Regions from separate parts of the Enterobacter sp. RHBSTW-00994 genome, predicted to be linked through region 2. Evidence: predicted binding sites of a transcription regulator. Region 2 holds the regulator's gene; the other holds the start of a gene.
What was found. Region 2 encodes CRP, which controls carbon source genes, mostly activating them, when cyclic AMP is high. Its sites were predicted from a motif close to ATGTGANNNNNNTCACAT; they were not measured.
Positions count from the first base shown of each region.

Region 1: HV346_RS07960 (maltoporin) is a predicted target of CRP. The motif match lies at 2,082-2,099, and genes of this name have one in related genera.

Region 1 is NZ_CP056199.1:1,702,468-1,712,032, forward strand. Features, by position in the region: gene HV346_RS07950 (beta-galactosidase) at 1-211, shown strand, start outside; gene HV346_RS07955 (PTS transporter subunit EIIB) at 332-580, shown strand; gene HV346_RS07960 (maltoporin) at 726-1,991, opposite strand; gene HV346_RS07965 (LacI family DNA-binding transcriptional regulator) at 2,261-3,337, shown strand; gene HV346_RS07970 (magnesium transporter) at 3,380-4,381, opposite strand; M-box (ykoK) riboswitch at 4,442-4,611, opposite strand; gene HV346_RS07975 (VTT domain-containing protein) at 4,770-5,273, shown strand; partial or broken gene HV346_RS07980 (SDR family oxidoreductase) at 5,275-6,017, opposite strand; gene HV346_RS07985 (helix-turn-helix domain-containing protein) at 6,118-6,477, shown strand; gene HV346_RS07990 (SDR family oxidoreductase) at 6,479-7,273, opposite strand; gene HV346_RS07995 (helix-turn-helix domain-containing protein) at 7,427-7,867, opposite strand; gene agp (bifunctional glucose-1-phosphatase/inositol phosphatase) at 8,020-9,261, shown strand; gene HV346_RS08005 (YccJ family protein) at 9,294-9,521, opposite strand; gene wrbA (NAD(P)H:quinone oxidoreductase) at 9,540-9,565, opposite strand, start outside.
Region 2 is NZ_CP056199.1:4,404,054-4,413,618, forward strand. Features, by position in the region: gene HV346_RS21095 (biotin-independent malonate decarboxylase subunit beta) at 1-617, opposite strand, end outside; gene mdcC (malonate decarboxylase acyl carrier protein) at 610-909, opposite strand; gene HV346_RS21105 (triphosphoribosyl-dephospho-CoA synthase) at 919-1,776, opposite strand; gene mdcA (malonate decarboxylase subunit alpha) at 1,776-3,431, opposite strand; gene HV346_RS21115 (hydrolase) at 3,689-4,711, shown strand; gene HV346_RS21120 (YheU family protein) at 4,708-4,926, shown strand; gene HV346_RS21125 (phosphoribulokinase) at 4,957-5,826, shown strand; gene HV346_RS21130 (OsmC family protein) at 5,894-6,298, opposite strand; gene crp (cAMP-activated global transcriptional regulator CRP) at 6,608-7,240, shown strand; gene HV346_RS21140 (YccS/YhfK family putative transporter) at 7,298-9,385, shown strand; gene HV346_RS21145 (aspartate aminotransferase family protein) at 9,382-9,565, opposite strand, start outside.

The sequences.
Region 1 (9,565 bases), 2.2 Mb from region 2:
GCGTGCCATTGAAGGGGATTTCCCGCCGGGCGTCGTGGCAACTGCGCGTACCGATGGTGAGACCACCTGGGTGTTTGTGCAAAACTTTACCGCGCAGCAGCAGATGGTGGCGTTACCGCAGGGCTATACCGACTGCATGACCGAGGCGGCAGTGGCTGGCGACACTGTTCTGTTGCCGTGGGACTGCCGGGTGCTTAAGCGTAAGGCGTAGCGGATTTTCGCCCTCTCTCCGTAGGAGAGGGCATAACGCCGCACCGCGCTGAAAAACACCCTGAAGGAGCCTGCTCATTCGAGCAGGCATTTTTTTATCTGCATAACCAGGAGGCTTATTATGGACAGTAAAATCACACAACGTTTAATTCCTGCCTTTGGCGGCGAAGAGAATATCGAACAGGTTGAAGCCTGTATTACCCGCTTACGCGTGACGGTAAAAGATTTAAAACAAGTGGACTCACAGGCATTACAACTTGAGGGGGCGCTTGGCGTAATTATTATTGGGCAGCAGGTGCATGCAATATTTGGCCGACAGTCTGATGCATTACGTCAGTTGCTGGATGAACATTTTAATCAGCGGAAATAAATAAAAAGGGATAACCATAATAATGGTTATCCCTGAATAAAGAGAATAAGAGCAGCAATGATATTGCTATCATTCGCAGGAAAAAACAGCCAATAGTTGGAGATACAATAACGATTAACGCAAACCGGTATTTACTGCTTATTCATTACCACCAGGCTTCAACCTGTACACCGAAGTTCCAGGTGTTATTTGCCGTACCATCTTCGAAGGATTTACCTTTTTCGGAATCATTCAGGTAAGACGCAAAGACACGCAGTTCCGGGCGAGACATAAAGTCAGGTCCATCAGCCAGGCCCAGCGCGAGGGTGTACTTCTCACCGCTCTGTTTGTACTTAGAGCCATCGGTATAGGTATCTTGCTGGTAGAAACCACCCACTTCGCCGATCAAACGTACATACTCGGTGAACTGATACTGCGCGCGGCCTACCAGGGAGACTAAGCGTGATTTGTCGGTATATTGCGTAGTGTCATCCGCTGAGCCCCAGGTCAACACATGGTTGAAGGAGAACTTGTCGGTAATGGGAATCAAACCGGTGTTGATCACACGATAGCCGGTCGCATCGTTCACGTCGTTCCACATGTCATACCAGCCGCCGCCCTGCGACACCATGTTCTGTGCCAGCCCTTTGTTCGCGTACTGCAACACCAGCTTGTTATAGCCGCCAAACATGTCCTGGCTGATTTCGCCGGTTACCATGACCCCATTGTCGGCCTCATATAAGCCGCCGTAGTCTTTTTGCTTGTTAGTCGGGTTTGGCATCGCGTAATCAATACCGACTTCAGTCCATGCGCCCGACCAGGGTTTCCAGCCTGCATAGCGAAGGTCGATGTAGTTAATATTGACGTCGTTATCACCGTCGACACGGTAGTCGACATCATTGGCGTCGCCACGGATCCAGGCAACAGAGACTGCGCCCGGGCCGAGGGTGTAGTTTTCGATACCTGCGCCCGCACCGGAGATGTTCCAGTATTTGGTGTCGATGATGTGCAGATCATGACGCTGGTAATAGCGTTTACCGCCCCAGATCACGGCATTTGGATCGCCCGGGATCAGCCCCTTGATTTGCAGGTTTAACTGACGCAAACCGAACTGAGCATCATCTCCGAAAGTGGTTTCACTGTCGTTTGAGCCGTCAGACACCATGCTCACCATGCTGTCGAGGTAGAAACTGACATCGTTCTTTTTGTATACCTCAGAGCCAAGCTCCAGTTCGCCATAGGTATCAGCTTCGTTACCCAGACGCCCAATTTTGTTTTTTTGCCACTCTTCCATCCCACCATCCCGTGAGACGCCCACACCAGAGCGAAGATATCCATGAAAATCAATCGGTACTGAAGACGCGGCAAACAGCGAAGGAGACGCTAACGCGGCTGCCAGCGCAACAGATACAGAGCGGATCATCGTGTTCATTGTTACCCTCTTATTGTTTTGTCATACGTTCACAAATCCGATATCATAAAATGCCTAAACCTGTTATATGGCAATTGCAGGATGATGAATGTGTGATTAAGTGCAAATAAAATAGACTATTTTGTTACGATTAATGAGATTCACCACAAATTGTGGCAATGTGAGCGTCATACTTTTTGATGGTGTTATGTGCGTCAGGGTACGGTGGTCAGCGTTTTTTCAGATGTCCCCTGTTACAATCAGCGCATAACTACATAAGGAACCGGACCATGAAGTCGAAAAGCGCGACATTAGAAGACGTTGCACGCCATGCGGGCGTCTCCTATCAGACCGTGTCCAGGGTACTGAATAAATCTGCCAATGTATCCGAAGCCACGCGTCTCAAGGTGGAGAAATCCATAGAGTTATTGCGGTATGTCCCCAACAGACTGGCGCAGCAACTGGTGGGGAAGCAGTCCCATACCGTTGGGCTGGTGACCATTTCGCTGGCGTTACATGCCCCTTCGCAGGTTGCCGCGGCGGTAAAACGTTACGCAAATCTGGAAGGGTATCAGGTGCTGATTTCGATGATTGATGAGAACGTCAATCATAGTATTCAGGATTCCATCAACGAACTGAAATCCCAGCTGGTCAGCAAAGTGATCATTAACGTCCCGCTGGAAGCCGAGCAGGCGCAGAAAATCGCGACAGACAACGATGATATTGTCTGTCTTTTTCTCGACGTTGATCCGTACAGTTCCGTGTTTAACGTTTCGTTTAACCCGGCAGATGGAACCCGCGCCAGCGTCAAATACCTCTATGAACTGGGGCATCGGGAGATTGCATTGCTGGCAGGACCGGAGTCATCTGTCTCTGCGCAGTTAAGGCTCAAGAGCTGGATGGAAACCCTGAAAGGCTATGGCCTGGAGCCAGCGGCGGTGATTCGTGGCAACTGGGATGCGCAAAGTGGCTATGCGGGGGCATTGCAGATGCTACGTGAAACCGCCCCCTTCTCAGCCGTTCTGGTCGCCAACGACCAGATGGCGCTGGGCGTGTTGAGTGCATTTCATCAGCAGCAAATCTCCATCCCCGGTGAGAAATCGGTGATTGGCTATGATGATACCTACGAAAGCTCATTCTTCTACCCGGCGCTGACGACAGTATCACTCGATCTCGATTTACAGGGGAAAGAGGCGGTCCGCCGCATTCTTGACAGCAGCGACGATAATACGCTGCGCATGTCATCCATTTTGCCTGCCAGACTGGTAGTGCGACAGTCCACCGGGGCAAAAGGTGAGAAGGGGACTAATGTGCAGGAGCTTGCCCAACAGCTACGCGAAATTGCGCACCAGTTGGGTAATCTGTAACGCACTGTTAGCACCTCACCGGTCAGTGAGGTGCTAACAGAGTCATTCCAGGCCCAGGGTGTACTGCGCGATTTTAAAGTAGATAATCAGCCCGGTTCCGTCGATTAAGGTGGCAATAAACGGGGCAGAGACCACGGCGGGATCGATGTGACAGCGTTTCAGCACCATCGGGATAACCGATGCGACAATGGCGCTCCACAGCGTAATGCAGACCAGTGTCAGGCTGACAATTAGTGTGATCTCAAGACCAATCCCCATCATCCAGGCGCGAATGCATCCAGCCACACCCAGCGTGGCGGCAATCATTAACGAAGTGCTCATCTCCTTACGCAGCACTCGTCCCACATCCCTTAAATGCACTTCGCCGAGCGCCATTGCGCGTACCAGCGTCGAAGTAATTTGCGTCCCGCTGTTGCCGCCCGTCCCAATGAGCAGTGGAATGAAGAAGGCCAGCGCGATGGCGGATTCCAGCGCCTCTTCAAAATGCTGGATCACTGAGCTGGTATAGGCTTCCGCGACAAACAGTAACAACAGCCAGACGGAGCGCTTTTTCCACAGGCTGAATGCACTGGTCTCGAGATACGGCTTTTCCAGCGGCAGCGTTGCCCCCTGGCGCTGTGCATCTTCTGTGACATCGTCTTCCAGCAGATGCGCTATTTCGCGCTCGGTCAGGCAACCGACCAGCTTTCCGTGTGTCACCACGGGAACGACATCTGCACTGCCGTGGGCCAGTAACCCTGCGAGATCCGCGCGTTCATCTTCAGGTTTTACCTGTACGAAATGCGAAATCATTAGCGCGTTAACCGGCTGCACCGTATTGGTTTCCTGTAATAATTTTCTGACGGCAATCATACCCGCCAGTCGGCCATTATCTTCGATGAAAATATGAGACGGAATATCATCATCTTTTAATTTTTCGAAAAATTGTTCGCGTGCTGATGCCACACATAAAGCAATATTGAGGACGATGAAATCGGTATTCATGTATTGCGCGATAGCGCTTTCATTGAAAGCCGGATTATTGTTGTGAATGGAGTAAGACATAGTGAATTCCCTTTGAATAATAAAATCTCTCAGGGGCGAGCAAGACAGGGCATGTCGAAGAAGAGATCCCCACGTCCTGGGTTCAGCACTGTACACCGTATCCCGTAAGGGAAGTTATACTGACAAAGCCTTGATTCGACAGTGCCTGTTTTACCCTGTGCCGGTTCTCTCGAACCCACCAGAGCGATAACGTGTATTTGTACAGGAGCCTCGCCATAACGAGATCGTTGTAAAACGTCGAAAATAATACGCCAGTTTTTTTCTGTTGCCGTGAAATTTAAATAATGTTTAAGAAGTGTTTAGAAGATTATTTTCGTGGAAATGTTGAGGGAGTATTTAGGATGTTTCATTTTTAATAGAAAGATGAAACAGGGATCAGGAAAAGAATATGGCGTTGTTAAACAATATGCTCAGCCATTTTGCACTTCATCCCGCGCATCTCTTTGCACTGCTTTTTGTGATGGCGCTTGGTAAGTCCACGGTGCTGATCTCATCGGTGTTACCTCCTGCTTCGGTGATGCTGCTGGCGGGGATAACCCTGAGTCAGTCTGTTTTTTCTCCCGTCGTGGCGTGGATTGCCATCATGCTTGGCGCGACGTTGGGGTCTGTGCTGAGTTACCACGCCGGGCAACGACTGGGCCACACACGTCTGGTTGCGCGTTTGACCGCCAGACATGCGGATAAGATCCTGAAGATTCAAAGCAAACTACAAAAAAACAGTGTGGTGGCGTTATTCGGTTCGCGCTTTGTCGCCGTGCTGCGTTATATCGTGCCGCTGGCCGCCGGAATGCTCAGGCTGAGTGCGGGACGCGTGTATGCCATCAGTCTGCTGTCGGCTGCCGCATGGGCGGCGCTGTATGTCGGCGCAATCACCGGCATCAGCGCCTTCTGATTTACAGACTTCCGGTTCCTCCGTCGACGAGTAATTCCGTTCCGACGGTATAACCTGACTCATCCGATGCCAGATATAATGCGGCTTTTGCCAGTTCAACGGGCGTGCCCATGCGTCCTAACGGAACCAGACTCGCGATGTCCCCTTGCAGGGCTTTTTGCGCCTCTTCGCTCAGACCTAGCTTATTGAGCGCCGGGGTTGCAACCGGGCCAGGACTCAGGCCGTTGACGCGAATACCGCGTGGCAGCAGTTCGGCTGAAAGGGTGCGAGCCAGCGAGAGCAGGCCAGCCTTACTTGCCGCATAAACACTGCTGGTGGGCAGGCCGATACGTGCGCTGACGGACCCGCACAGAATGACTGACGAAGGGTTATTCAGCAGCGGCAACAACGCCTGAATCAGAAAGAAGGGGCCTTTAAGGTTGATGCGCATCAGGCGATCCCAGGCCTCTTCCTGCCACTCTTCCAGCAAGCCGTGTGTGACGTCTCCCGCGTTGATAAACACGGCATCGAGGCGTGGCCAGCGTGAGGCGAGTGTCTCTGCCAGTGCTTTTTGCGCGGCAGTATCGCCCGCATCAGCGGAAATCACCCAGGCGTGCTCGCCAAGGAGCCGTTGAGCCTCGGCCAGAGTTTCCGGGTTACGCCTGCGACCTGCGCCCCTTCGGCGATAAACTCCTGTGCGGTTGCCAGACCAATGCCGCTGGTTCCCCCGGTAATCAACGTGTATTTACCCGCTAAACGACCCATGTGCTTCTCCTGAAAAGTCAGTGGAGAAAGCACTATAGAAACGTTAGTATCGAAAGGAAACCAGGTACCAACTGGATACTAAAGAGGCAAGAGGTGTGCTATGGCGGAAAGACGCGATGTGTCCTGCGAAAAAAATTCTGCGGTGCATGCCTGCCCAATGACGCGGTTCGTGAATCTGATTTCGGGCAAGTGGGCGATCCCTGTGCTTTATCGCCTGATCGTCCTTAATACGCCGGTGCGTTTTGGCGATCTGCTGCGTGCCGCCGCGCCCATTACGCAAAAAGAGCTGACGAAGCAATTACGCCTGTTTGAACAGCGCGGGCTGGTTTCACGTACGGTTTATCCGGAGATCCCTCCGCGGGTTGAGTATCAGATAACAGAACTGGGGCTGACGCTTCAGGGAGCGCTTTCCCCGCTGGCCGCCTGGATGAATGATTACGGCGACCAGCTGGAGTCTTAAATTACTTCCTGAAATAGCGTGGGGCAGGTTCGCCGGTGCGTGCGCTGGCAAACAGGTTCAGACGCGCCTCTTCAAAACGCGCCCAGAGCTGTATGTCGTGCATTGGTGGGATAGTGATCAACTCTCCCTGATCCAACCCTGCCAGCGCTGCATCGACCAGATTATCGGTTGTCATCACCGACCCCTCCGGTAAATCATTAACTGATACCCCGGACAGATCCCAGATTTCCGTTGCGGTAGCGGCAGGTAATACTGCCTGGATGCGGACATGACGGTCGGCAAACTCTTCCTGCAAGCCGCGGGTGAAATTGAACACCCAGGCTTTGGTGGCGCTATAGAGTGCGCTACCCGCGCGGGCGTGGAGAGAAAGTACAGAAGCGATGTTGATCACTGTGCCGCTGTCGTTTTGTGCCAGACGCGGCAGGATGGCGTAGGTGAGGCGCATCAGTGCCGTCGTATTCAGGGTGTTGATGGCCTGATGTTGGGCAATATCCCCGGCTAAAAAGGGGGCCATCTGCGCTGTGCCTGCATTGTTAACCAGAGTGTCGATGCGGGTGTCGCTACGCAGTTTTTCTTCAACGACGCGAATACCGTTTTCATCGCTCAGATCGGCAGTCAGGGTCTGGATCTCCACCCCATACTGGCCTGAAAGTTGTTCAGCCAGCGCTTTCAGGCGGGCTTCGCGTCGGGCGACCAGAACCAGATTGTAGCCGCGCGCCGCGAGACGATCGGCGTACACTGCGCCAATACCGGATGATGCCCCTGTGATCAGCGCTGCAGAATGTTGCGTAGTCATTGTGTTGTACCTCAAAGCAAAGTGAGTTAATTGGTTTCAATATGAAACTGAATTTACTGTGAGATATTTGGTTTTATAATGCAACCATTTTGGGGGGCTATTTTTTGTTTCTGAATTCAGGGCAGAAAAGAAATTCAGGCTAACAATATGAAATTACGGGGTTTTAAGCTCAACGTCCTGAGGCGATAATTCCCGGCCATCGCCTGCAATGAGAGACAGTTTGCGCAGGGGTTGCTGGTTTTTCACGTCGACCAACACGCTGCCACATTCGTCATCAGCGAACAGATATTCATTGCCCCATTGCGACAAAGCAACCAGGACCATCTGTAGCGCTTGTCCCTTTTCGGTGAGCACATACTCCTGCCATGCACTGCCGTCGGAAGCGGGCTGGAGGATGAGGATACCTTCGTCAACCAACAGTTTCAGGCGCGAGGTCAGCATGTTTTTTGCGATACCGAGGCTTTTTTGAAACTCACCGAAGCGTTTAATGCCGCGCAGGGCATCGCGAACGATCAGCAACGACCACCAGTCGCCAATAATATCCAGCGAACGGGCAATCGAGCAGGTGCTCTCTTCAAGGCGGGTGCGTTTCACGGGCGATTCTCCAGGACGGTATGGTTTTATTATAAAACTAATTATGCTGACGGGTAAGCCCGTTATTCATCAGTTTGAGAAATGCTTCCCGGAAAATTGTCATCAATCTGTCACACTTAACGCGATGTTAACAACCAGGTGAGGAATGAGGGATGAGAAAAGCACTACTCGCTGTTGCAGTGGCAGGCTCCATGTCCATGACGTTCGGCGTACAGGCGCAGGACGTACCTGAGGGGTATCAGTTAGAACAAGTTTTAATCATGAGTCGCCATAACTTGCGTGCGCCGCTCGCCAATAATGGCAGCGTGCTGGAACAAGCCACGCCGAACAAATGGCCAGAATGGGACGTGCCGGGCGGTCAGCTCACCACCAAAGGCGGCGTGCTTGAAGTCTATATGGGGCACTACATGCGTGAGTGGCTGGCAGACAAAGGGATGGTCACCACGGGAGAGTGTCCGCCGGCAAATACGGTTTATGCCTATGCCAACAGTTTGCAACGCACCGTGGCGACCGCGCAATTCTTCATTACGGGTGCATTCCCTGGCTGTGATGTGCCTGTCCATCATCAGGAAAAAATGGGCACGATGGACCCAACCTTTAACCCGGTCATTACGGATAACTCCCCTGAATTCCGTGAAAAAGCGCTGAAGGCGATGGAGACTGAACGGCAGAAAATGCAGCTTGATGAAAGCTATAAGCTGCTGGAGCAGATGACAAACTATGCGGAGTCGCCATCCTGCAAAGAGAAAAAGGTCTGTTCACTGACCGAGGCGAAAGATACTTTCAGCGCGGAGTATGAAAAAGAGCCGGGCGTTTCCGGGCCGCTGAAAGTGGGTAACTCGCTGGTGGATGCCTTTACGCTGCAATATTACGAAGGCTTCCCGGCCGACCAGGTCGCCTGGGGGGAAATCAAAACCGATCAGCAGTGGCGCGTTTTGTCGAAGCTGAAAAATGGTTATCAGGATTCGCTCTTCACCTCTACCGATGTTGCACAGAACGTCGCCAAACCGCTGGTGAAATATATCGATAAGGCGCTGGTGACGGATCAGGCGAAAGCGCCAAAGATTACGCTCCTGGTGGGACACGACTCTAATATCGCCTCGTTGCTGACGGCCCTGGACTTTAAGCCGTATCAACTGCACGACCAGCAGGAACGTACACCGATCGGCGGTAAAATTGTCTTCCAGCGTTGGCACGATAAAAATGCCAATCGTGAGCTGATGAAAATTGAGTATGTGTATCAGAGTTCTGAGCAACTGCGGGAGGCGAGTGTCCTGTCGCTGACCTCACCGGCACAGCATGTGACGCTGGAGCTGGCAGGTTGCCCGGTCGATGCGAACGGCTTCTGCCCGGTCGATAAATTCAATGCGGTCATGAATAACGCGGCGAAATAGGGGATAACCCCCCGCCGTAGCGGGGGGAACGTTCAGACGTTTTTACGTTCGATGGTTTGCTCGCCCCAGAAGAGCGAGTCTTTGTCCGTTTTATCGAAGGCGCGTACCAGTACCTCATCGCTGCCTTCTTCCCAAATTTGCTCAGCCACTTTTTCATCATATTTCGCGACTTCAAAGATGGCCTCGGCAATTTCCGGAGAGGTGTTGCGTAAACTTGCCCATTCGCCGACGCGATGAGCTTTAGATTCTTGAGTTGGCATGCTGGTCCTCCTGTTGGGTTAGCCGTTCAGTTTTTTGGCAAGAC
Region 2 (9,565 bases):
CCACCGGTCATGCTCCAGATAAACGGACGGTCGCGGGAGTCGTACTCTTCAATGCCCGCTTCCTGCTCAATAACCTGCGGGCCGTTGAGGCCAAGACGCGCTTCACGGGTCACAATCAGGTAGCTGCACAGTGCGGCGGCAATGGACATCCCGCCGAAACAGCCGACGGTCCCGGCCACAATACCCACCACCGGGGTATAGCGGCGCAGGTCAACTATCGCCGCATGGATATCGGCAATCGCCGCCAGACCAAGATTCGCTTCCTGCAAACGCACACCGCCGGTTTCAAGGCACAGAACCGCCTGTGTCGGAATGCCGTTGCGGTTATCTTCTGCCGCCAGCTCCAGTGCCGCCGCCATCTTGGCGCCGGACACTTCACCCATGCTGCCCCCCTGGAATGCCCCTTCAATGGCGACAACCACCGCAGGCTGTCCATTGATTGTCCCTTTGGCAACCACCATGCCGTCGTCGGCCTGTGGCACAATGCCCTGTGGCCCCAGCCAGGGTGAAATAATGCCTTCAAACGGATCGAGCAGTTCGCGGTAGCTGCCGTCATCCAGCAGGGCATGGGCACGCTGACGTGCTTTTAGTTCGATAAAACTACGGTCATCACGCATGATTCACCTCTTCAAAAACCTGTTCGATACGAATGCGCGCGACACCCGGTGTTGCGCCAAAATCGTGGATCGTCAGTTTGCCTGCAGGCAGGCTGCTGACGGTTTGCAGACGATTGAACAGTGCATCCCAGCGACGACGGCTGTTGTCGACAGAAGTGGTGATATCAATAGTTAAGGTCTGCCCCTGGTCGGCGCTGAATAGCACCTCCATATCCCCTGAGCCGACAACCCCTGCCAGCGCTCTGCCGCTTAACACGCGGCTGGCTGGCACGGTCAATGTAATTTTTTCCATAACATCCTCTTAATGCGTTGAATATGGCGTCTCGACGCGATCGAGAAACAGCGTGGCGGCGAGCAAATCCGCCGCACCTCCTGGCGAAGCGTTAAGTGCAAGCATCTGGCGATCGAGTTCAGCCAGCGCGCGTTGGCCTTCAGGCTGAGCCGTACCTCCGGCGCGAAGCACTGCCCGAGCGCCGTCTTGCATGACATCCAGCCCTTCCAGCCCGGCACGAGACAGCACGCAGGTGTCCGTCAGGGACGTCATGATCGCCATCAGGGCATCGAGCCTGGCGTGCGCTTCACTGCTGCCGTTCAGACGGCTCAGACGAAGCTGCGGCAATGCGCGTTGTAAAATATGCGGAAACGCCTGCTGAGCCTCTTCACGCGCGCCCGGTACACGGTAGCGGTGCGTCGCACGAAGACCTTTGCTAAACACTTTCGGCGCGGCATCATCCGGAAGCATTGCCAGGGCCGCTGCGGTTTCCGCCACGGCCTGCGCGCGAGCATTTCCCCCCAACATCGCCACGGCACTCACCAGTAATCCCAGTGCCCAGATTGCACCACGGTGGGTATTAACGCCTTCCGTGACCACCATCATCTGCTGTTCGCCTTCGCGGCCAAGCCGACCAACGGTTTGCCGGAGCGCAATGTCTGCCGGACGCTGCCAGCTTTGTTGCGCCAGTGCCTGAAACGTGGGGGTCAGGCTGTGTGCGGAACGCTCCATTAACGCGAGCGTTAAATCGTGGTGCGCGCCGTTCCCCCGACTGTCCACCAGACCGGGCTTCGGGCTTAATCGTGCTTCGTCAATCAGACACTGCGTGGCGGTTCGCGCCAGCCATTCCGCACCGCCTTCAACCTGAATCTGGGGCAGAAGTTTCATTACCAGCTCCGGAATTTCGCAGGTGGGTTGTAGAGACCGCCAGACCATTCCACCAGGTCAGAAACACTGCCAGCGGCCAGCAGGGAACGGGTGGCGTCAGTGCGGCGAATGCCCATATCTTCCGGGTAAACCACTTTGCCGCTTTGACGCAGCGCGGCGACGCGTTTGGCATCTACACCCAGGCCGATATCGGTGATGCCCGCAACGGCTGCAACCATCGCCCGGCGCTCGTCGAGATCCTTCGCACGGTAAAGGTAAGCAATCCCCTCTTCCGTCAGAACGTGGGTCACGTCATCGCCATAAATCATTACGGGAGCCAGTGGCATACCGGAGGCTTTCGCGACCTCGACTGCGTCGAGTTTTTCCACGAAGGTCGGTTTCACACCAGCCTGGAACGTTTCAACCATCTGCACGACCAGCTTTTTACCTCGCTGCATCGGGTCCGGTTCGGTGATCATATTCAGCCATGCCGGGGTAGCATGACGACGACCGTGCGGATCGTGCCCCATATTTGGTGCACCACCGAAGCCAGACAAACGCCCCCGAGTCACCGTTGAGGAGTTAGCGTAGCCATCAACTTGCAGGGTCGAACCAATGAACATATCAACAGCATACTGGCCAGCCAGTTGGCAGAACGCGCGGTTGGAACGCATAGAGCCATCTGCGCCGGTAAAGAACACATCCGGACGAGCACGGATATACTCTTCCATCCCCAGCTCACCACCGAAGCAGTGCACGCTCTCAACCCAGCCGCTTTCAATCGCCGGGATCAACGTTGGATGCGGGTTCAGTGTCCAGTGTTTACAGATTTTGCCTTTCAAGCCGAGCTGTTCGCCGTAAGTCGGCAGCAGAAGCTCAATTGCGGCGGTGTTAAAACCGATCCCGTGGTTCAGAGACTGTACCTGGTGCTCCGCATAGATACCTTTGATGGCCATCATCGCCATCAGGATATGTTCCTGTTTGATCAGGCGCGGATCGCGGGTAAACAGCGGTTCGATAAAGAACGGTTTATCCGCCACCACCACGTAGTCGATCCAGGAACCAGGAATATCCACGCGCGGCAGGTCACACTCGTCGTCCACCAGCTCGTTCACCTGTGCGATGACGATCCCGTCGTGAAACGCCGCAGCTTCAACCAGTGCTGGGGTATCTTCTGTACTGGCCCCTGTGTAAAGGTTGCCTTTGCGGTCCGCTTTAAACCCGGCAATCAGCGCCACATTGGGCGAGAGATCAACGTACAGGCGAGAATAAAGTTCGATGTAGGTATGGATTGCACCGATTTCGAGTTGCCCATCTTCCAGCAACTGCGAAATACGCAGGCTTTGGGTCCCGGAGAAGGAGAAGTCCAGCTTGCGGGCGATCCCTTTTTCAAAGATATCCAGATGCTCACTGCGACCGACGCTTGGCATGATCATATGCAGGTCATGCACGATTTGCGGGTTCACTTCAGCCAGTGAGCGAGACAGAAAGTCTGCCTGCTTCTGGTTGTTGCCTTCCAGTACGACTTTGTCGCCTGGCGCGATCAGTTTTTCCAGCATGGCGACAAGGTCGCCGGTTGGCAGTACCTTGCCCTGCACCGGGACAGAAGCCAGACGGCGCGCTTTCTCAGTGCGTCGAGTGTTCCATGCCCGGGCGGGTGTTTGCCCAGATAACATTATTAACCTCCTGATTCAGCACATCATTTTGATTTGCTTAACGCTGAGTAAAGTCTGCACTCTGGTGAGAAAGGCATCAATTAAGCGTAGAGAGAAATCGTTAGCCTGAGAGTAATAATCAGCGTAAGGATTTGTGATCGGGATCATTTCACGATGCGGAAATTGCTGAATCAGAGGTAAACGCCCCTCGTTTTCATAAACAGGGTACAATTCGGAAGGTATAGTAAATGACAGACAAGAATTAACATCGCACCGTTATGACCCAAATAATTCCATCCGACTTCGACATCGCGTCCGAAGAAAGCGCAGAGTTCGTGCCCATGCGTGGTGTGGCAAACCGCCACCTGCAAACCATGCTGCCGCGCCTGATTCGCCGCAAGCTACAGTTCACACCGCACTGGCAACGCCTGGATTTACCCGACAGTGACTTTTTGGATCTCGCCTGGAGCGAAGAGCCTGAGCAGGCCCGGCATAAACCACGTCTGGTGGTATTTCATGGGCTGGAGGGCAGCTTGTACAGCCCCTACGCGCACGGTTTGATCCAGGCGGCAAAAGCGCGTGGCTGGCTTGGCGTGGTGATGCATTTTCGCGGATGCAGCGGCGAACCCAATCGCCAGAACCGGATTTACCATTCCGGCGAAACCGAAGACGGCACAGGGTTTTTACGCTGGCTGAATGAGCATTTTGGCCGCGTACCTACCGCAGCAGTAGGCTACTCGCTGGGCGGAAACATGCTCGCCTGTTTGCTGGCAAAAGAAGGCGCGTCGGTTCCGTTGGATGCCGCCGTGATTGTCTCTGCACCGTTCATGCTGGAGCAGTGCAGCTACCATATGGAAAAGGGCTTTTCACGCGTTTATCAGCGCTACTTGCTCAACCTGCTGAAAGCCAACGCGGCACGTAAACTGAAAGCCTACCCGGACACATTGCCGGTCAGCCTGCGTCAACTGAAAAAAGTGCGTCGTATCCGCGAGTTTGACGATCTGATCACTGCCAAGATCCACGGTTTTGCCGATGCGATTGACTATTATCGTCAGTGCAGCGCCATGCCGTTGCTCAGCAAAATAACCCAACCCACGCTGATCATTCATGCCAAAGATGACCCCTTTATGGATCATCACTCCATACCCGCGCAGGAATATCTGCCCGCCAATGTGCAATATCAACTGACCGAGCATGGCGGCCATGTCGGTTTTGTTGGCGGCACGCTCAGACATCCCCGGATGTGGCTGGAGACACGTATTCCTGACTGGTTAACCTCTTATCTGGAAAGCGCAAAATGATTATTCCCTGGCAGGATCTGGCTCCCGAAACGCTCGATAATCTGATTGAAAGCTTTGTGTTGCGTGAAGGCACAGATTATGGTGAACATGAACATTCGCTTGAACAAAAGGTCGCCGATGTGAAGCGCCAGTTGAAAAGTGGCGATGTAGTGCTGGTGTGGTCCGAATTGCACGAAACGGTCAATATCATGCCCCGCAACGCGCTTCATGGCTGACCGTTAAACCTTTCCAGTCAGGGAGTTGCTATGTCTGCCAGACATCCGGTTATTGCCGTTACAGGTTCGAGTGGGGCAGGAACAACCACCACCAGCCTCGCCTTTCGCAAGATTTTCGCGCAACTGAACTTACGGGCAGCCGAAGTCGAAGGGGACAGTTTCCATCGCTATACTCGCCCTGAAATGGATATGGCCATTCGCAAGGCTCGCGATCTCGGTAAACATATCAGCTACTTTGGGCCTGATGCTAACGACTTCGGCCTGCTTGAGCAGACATTTCATGCGTACGGGCAAACAGGTAAAGGGCAATCCCGTAAGTATCTGCATACCTATGATGAAGCCGTCCCCTGGAATCAGGTTCCCGGCACGTTCACGCCATGGCAACCGCTTCCTGAACCAACCGACGTGCTCTTTTATGAAGGCTTGCACGGCGGTGTGGTCACACCACATCACAACGTGGCGCGACATGTGGATTTGCTGGTCGGCGTGGTTCCTATCGTCAACCTGGAGTGGATCCAAAAGCTCACACGCGATACCAGCGAACGCGGTCATTCCCGTGAAGCCGTGATGGATTCGGTCGTGCGTTCGATGGAGGATTACATCAACTTCCTGACGCCGCAGTTCTCGCGTACGCACATCAACTTCCAGCGCGTCCCGACGGTCGATACCTCCAACCCTTTTGCGGCCAAAAGTATTCCTTCTCTGGATGAGAGTTTTGTAGTGATTCACTTCCGAAATCTGGAAGGTATTGATTACCCCTGGCTGCTTGCAATGTTGCAGGGCTCGTTTATTTCCCACATGAATACATTGGTGGTTCCGGGCGGGAAAATGGGGCTGGCGATGGAGTTGATCATGACGCCGCTGGTCGAGCGACTGATGGAAGGGAAGAAGATCGCATGAACATTTCCCCTCTCCGCAGGGAGAGGGTCCGGATGAGGGCATCAACGTGCATGATGCCCAACACACATCAGGCTTCAATCACTTCGTAGGAATGCGTGATATTTACCGCTTTTTCCAGCATTAACGCCACAGAGCAGTATTTCTCAGCAGAAAGATCAACCGCGCGTGATACTGCCGCATCCTTCAGATCTTTACCGGTGACAATAAAATGCAGATTGATGTGCGTAAACAGGCGCGGCGCTTCTTCACGACGCTCTGATGTCAGCTTAACTTCGCAATCTGTCACGTCATGACGACCTTTTTGCAGAATAGATACCACGTCAATTGCGCTGCATCCACCCGCCGCCATCAGCACCATCTCCATCGGACTTGGTGCTTTATCGCCGGAGTTACCATCCATCAAAATCTGGTGTCCAGAAGCGGATTCGCCCAGGAATGTTAAACCTTCAACCCATTTCACACGCGCTTGCATATTCATTAACTCCAACGTTGCATTTTTGGTGACAGATTACGCGTGCGTTACAATTCTCGCAACGGAAGGCGACCTGCATCATGCTGAAGCGAGACACCAGGAGACACGCGGCAAAAGCTATGCTAAAACACTCGGGATGCTACAGTAATGCATTGACGTTACACATGTATGCAGAGGACATCAAACTTTACTGGCTGCGAATATTACGACAGCCGACTTCCCAGGTATGGGTAAGAATTCGATTGCAACCCCAGAGTCCGGATGCATCTTATGACTCTGGTGACAGCTTATAACAGAGGATAACAGCGCATGGTGCTTGGCAAACCGCAAACAGACCCGACTCTCGAATGGTTCTTGTCTCATTGCCACATTCATAAGTACCCATCGAAGAGCACGCTGATTCACCAGGGTGAAAAAGCGGAAACGTTGTATTACATCGTCAAAGGCTCGGTGGCAGTGCTGATCAAAGATGAAGAAGGGAAAGAGATGATCCTTTCTTATCTGAACCAGGGCGATTTCATCGGCGAGCTGGGCCTGTTTGAAGAAGGCCAGGAACGCAGTGCCTGGGTTCGTGCAAAAACCGCATGTGAAGTGGCTGAAATCTCCTACAAGAAATTCCGTCAGTTGATCCAGGTTAACCCTGACATCCTGATGCGTCTTTCTTCGCAGATGGCTCGCCGTCTGCAGGTCACGTCTGAGAAAGTGGGTAACCTCGCCTTCCTGGACGTAACAGGCCGTATTGCACAGACGCTGCTGAACCTGGCGAAACAACCTGATGCAATGACCCACCCGGACGGTATGCAAATTAAAATCACCCGCCAGGAAATTGGTCAGATTGTCGGCTGTTCTCGTGAAACGGTTGGCCGTATCCTGAAAATGCTGGAAGACCAGAACCTGATCTCCGCACACGGTAAAACCATCGTGGTTTACGGAACCCGTTAATTCCGGTAAAACGGCGTGCCATCGCAAGGTGTCACGCCGTTTTTGTCTCTATCCCCCATGTGGCGAAGGCTGATTTATCACCCGGAAGTTAACTATGCACTGCGGCAAACGCTGGTGCTGTGTCTTCCTGTGGCTGTGGGATTGCTCCTCGGACATCTGCAACAAGGTCTGCTTTTCTCTCTCGTCCCTGCCTGCTGCAACATTGCGGGTCTGGATACGCCCCACAAACGCTTTTTCAAACGCCTGATTATTGGCGGCTGCCTGTTTGCCGGTTGTAGCCTTGCGGTGCAACTGCTACTCGCCCGTGAGATCCCGCTGCCGCTGATTCTGACAGTACTTGCGATGACGCTTGGCGTCACGGCTGAAATCAGCTCACTGCATGCCCGGTTACTGCCTGCATCGCTTATTGCGGCCATTTTTACCCTCAGCCTCGCAGGCAATATGCCGGTGTGGGAACCCCTGCTTATCTACGCCCTGGGCACGCTGTGGTACGGCGTATTTAACTGGTTTTGGTTCTGGCTATGGCGCGAACAGCCACTGCGTGAATCCCTGAGCCTGCTCTATGTACAGCTTGCTGATTACTGTGAAGCCAAGTACACCTTGCTGACTCAGCACACCGACCCGGAAAAGTCGTTGCCGCCACTGCTGGCTCGCCAGCAAAAGGTGGTCGATCTGATAAGCCAGTGCTACCAACAGTTGCATATGCTTGCAGCCAATAAAAACCATGACTACAAGCGGTTACTGCGCACGTTTCAGGTAGGGCTGGATCTGCAAGAACACATCTCCGTCAGTTTGCACTACCCTCACGAGGTGCAAAAGCTGGTCGAGCGCAGCCACGCTGAAGCGGTGATCCGCTGGAATGCGCAAACGGTCGCGGCGCGTCTGCGCGTGCTGGCTGACGATATCCTCTATCACCGCTATCCCACGCGTTTCACTATGGAGAAACAGCTGGGCGCGCTGGAAAAAATCGCCAACCAGCATCCGGATAACCCGGTCGGGCAGTTCTGCGCCTGGCACTTCAGTCGAATTGCCCGCGTGCTGCGCACGCAGCGTCCACTTTACCCTCGTGATCTGATGGCGGATAAACAGAAACGTCTGCCGTTGCTCCCCGCCCTGAAGAGCTATCTGTCGTTCAAATCTGCAGCGCTGCGTAATGCCGCCCGTATCAGCGTGATGCTGAGCGTCGCCAGTCTGATGGGCGTGGCGCTGCATCTGCCAAAACCGTACTGGATTTTAATGACGGTGCTGTTTGTCACCCAAAACGGCTACGGCGCGACGCGAGTGCGTATTCTTCACCGGGCAGCAGGCACAATCGCGGGGCTGGTGATTGCCGGGGTAACGCTCCACTTCCACGTCCCGGAGGGTTATACACTGGCGGGAATGCTGGCGATCACAATGGTGAGCTATCTGATCATCCGTAAAAACTACGGCTGGGCAATGGTGGGCTTTACGGTAACGGCGGTGTACACCCTGCAACTGCTTACGCTCAATGGCGAACAATTTATCATCGCCAGGCTAGTTGATACCCTGATTGGCTGCCTGATCGCCTTTGGTGGAATGATCTGGTTGTGGCCGCAATGGCAGAGCGGATTACTGCGTCAGAACGCCCACGATGCACTGGAGGCCGACCAACAGGCCATCCGGTTGATACTCAGCAACGATCCGCAACCTTCGCCGCTGGCGTATCAGCGTATGAAGGTGAATCAGGCGCATAACGCCCTGTTTAACTCACTCAATCAGGCAATGCAGGAGCCTGGCTTTAATTCGCACTATCTGGCAGACATGAAGCTGTGGGTCACGCACAGCCAGTTTATCGTCGAACACATCAACGCCATGACCACGCTGGCGCGTGAGCATACGATGCTGACACCCGATCTGGCACAACGGTATTTAGAATCCTGTGAAATTGCCTTGCAGCGCTGCCAGCAACGTCTGGAGTATGACGCGCCGGGAGAAGCGGGAGATTCGAACATTCTTGAGGCGCCGGAGACCCTGACTCACGGGCCAATGAGCACACTGGAGCAGCATCTGCAGCGGATTCTGGGACATTTGAGCACCATGCACACCATTTCGTCGGTGGCATGGCGTCAGCGTCCACATCACGGCATTTGGTTAACACGCCGGTTAAAACGTACCGGGTATTAGCCTTGTACAATCTGCGCTACCGCACGGGCAAAGCGGTTTAATCCATCTTCGATATCCTGATTTTCTACCACCAGCGATGGTGCAAAACGCATGACATCAGGCCCTGCGTTCAGCACCATGACCCCTTCATGGGCAGCAGCATGCAGGAAATCACGCGCACGGCCTTTAAACTGCGGCTTC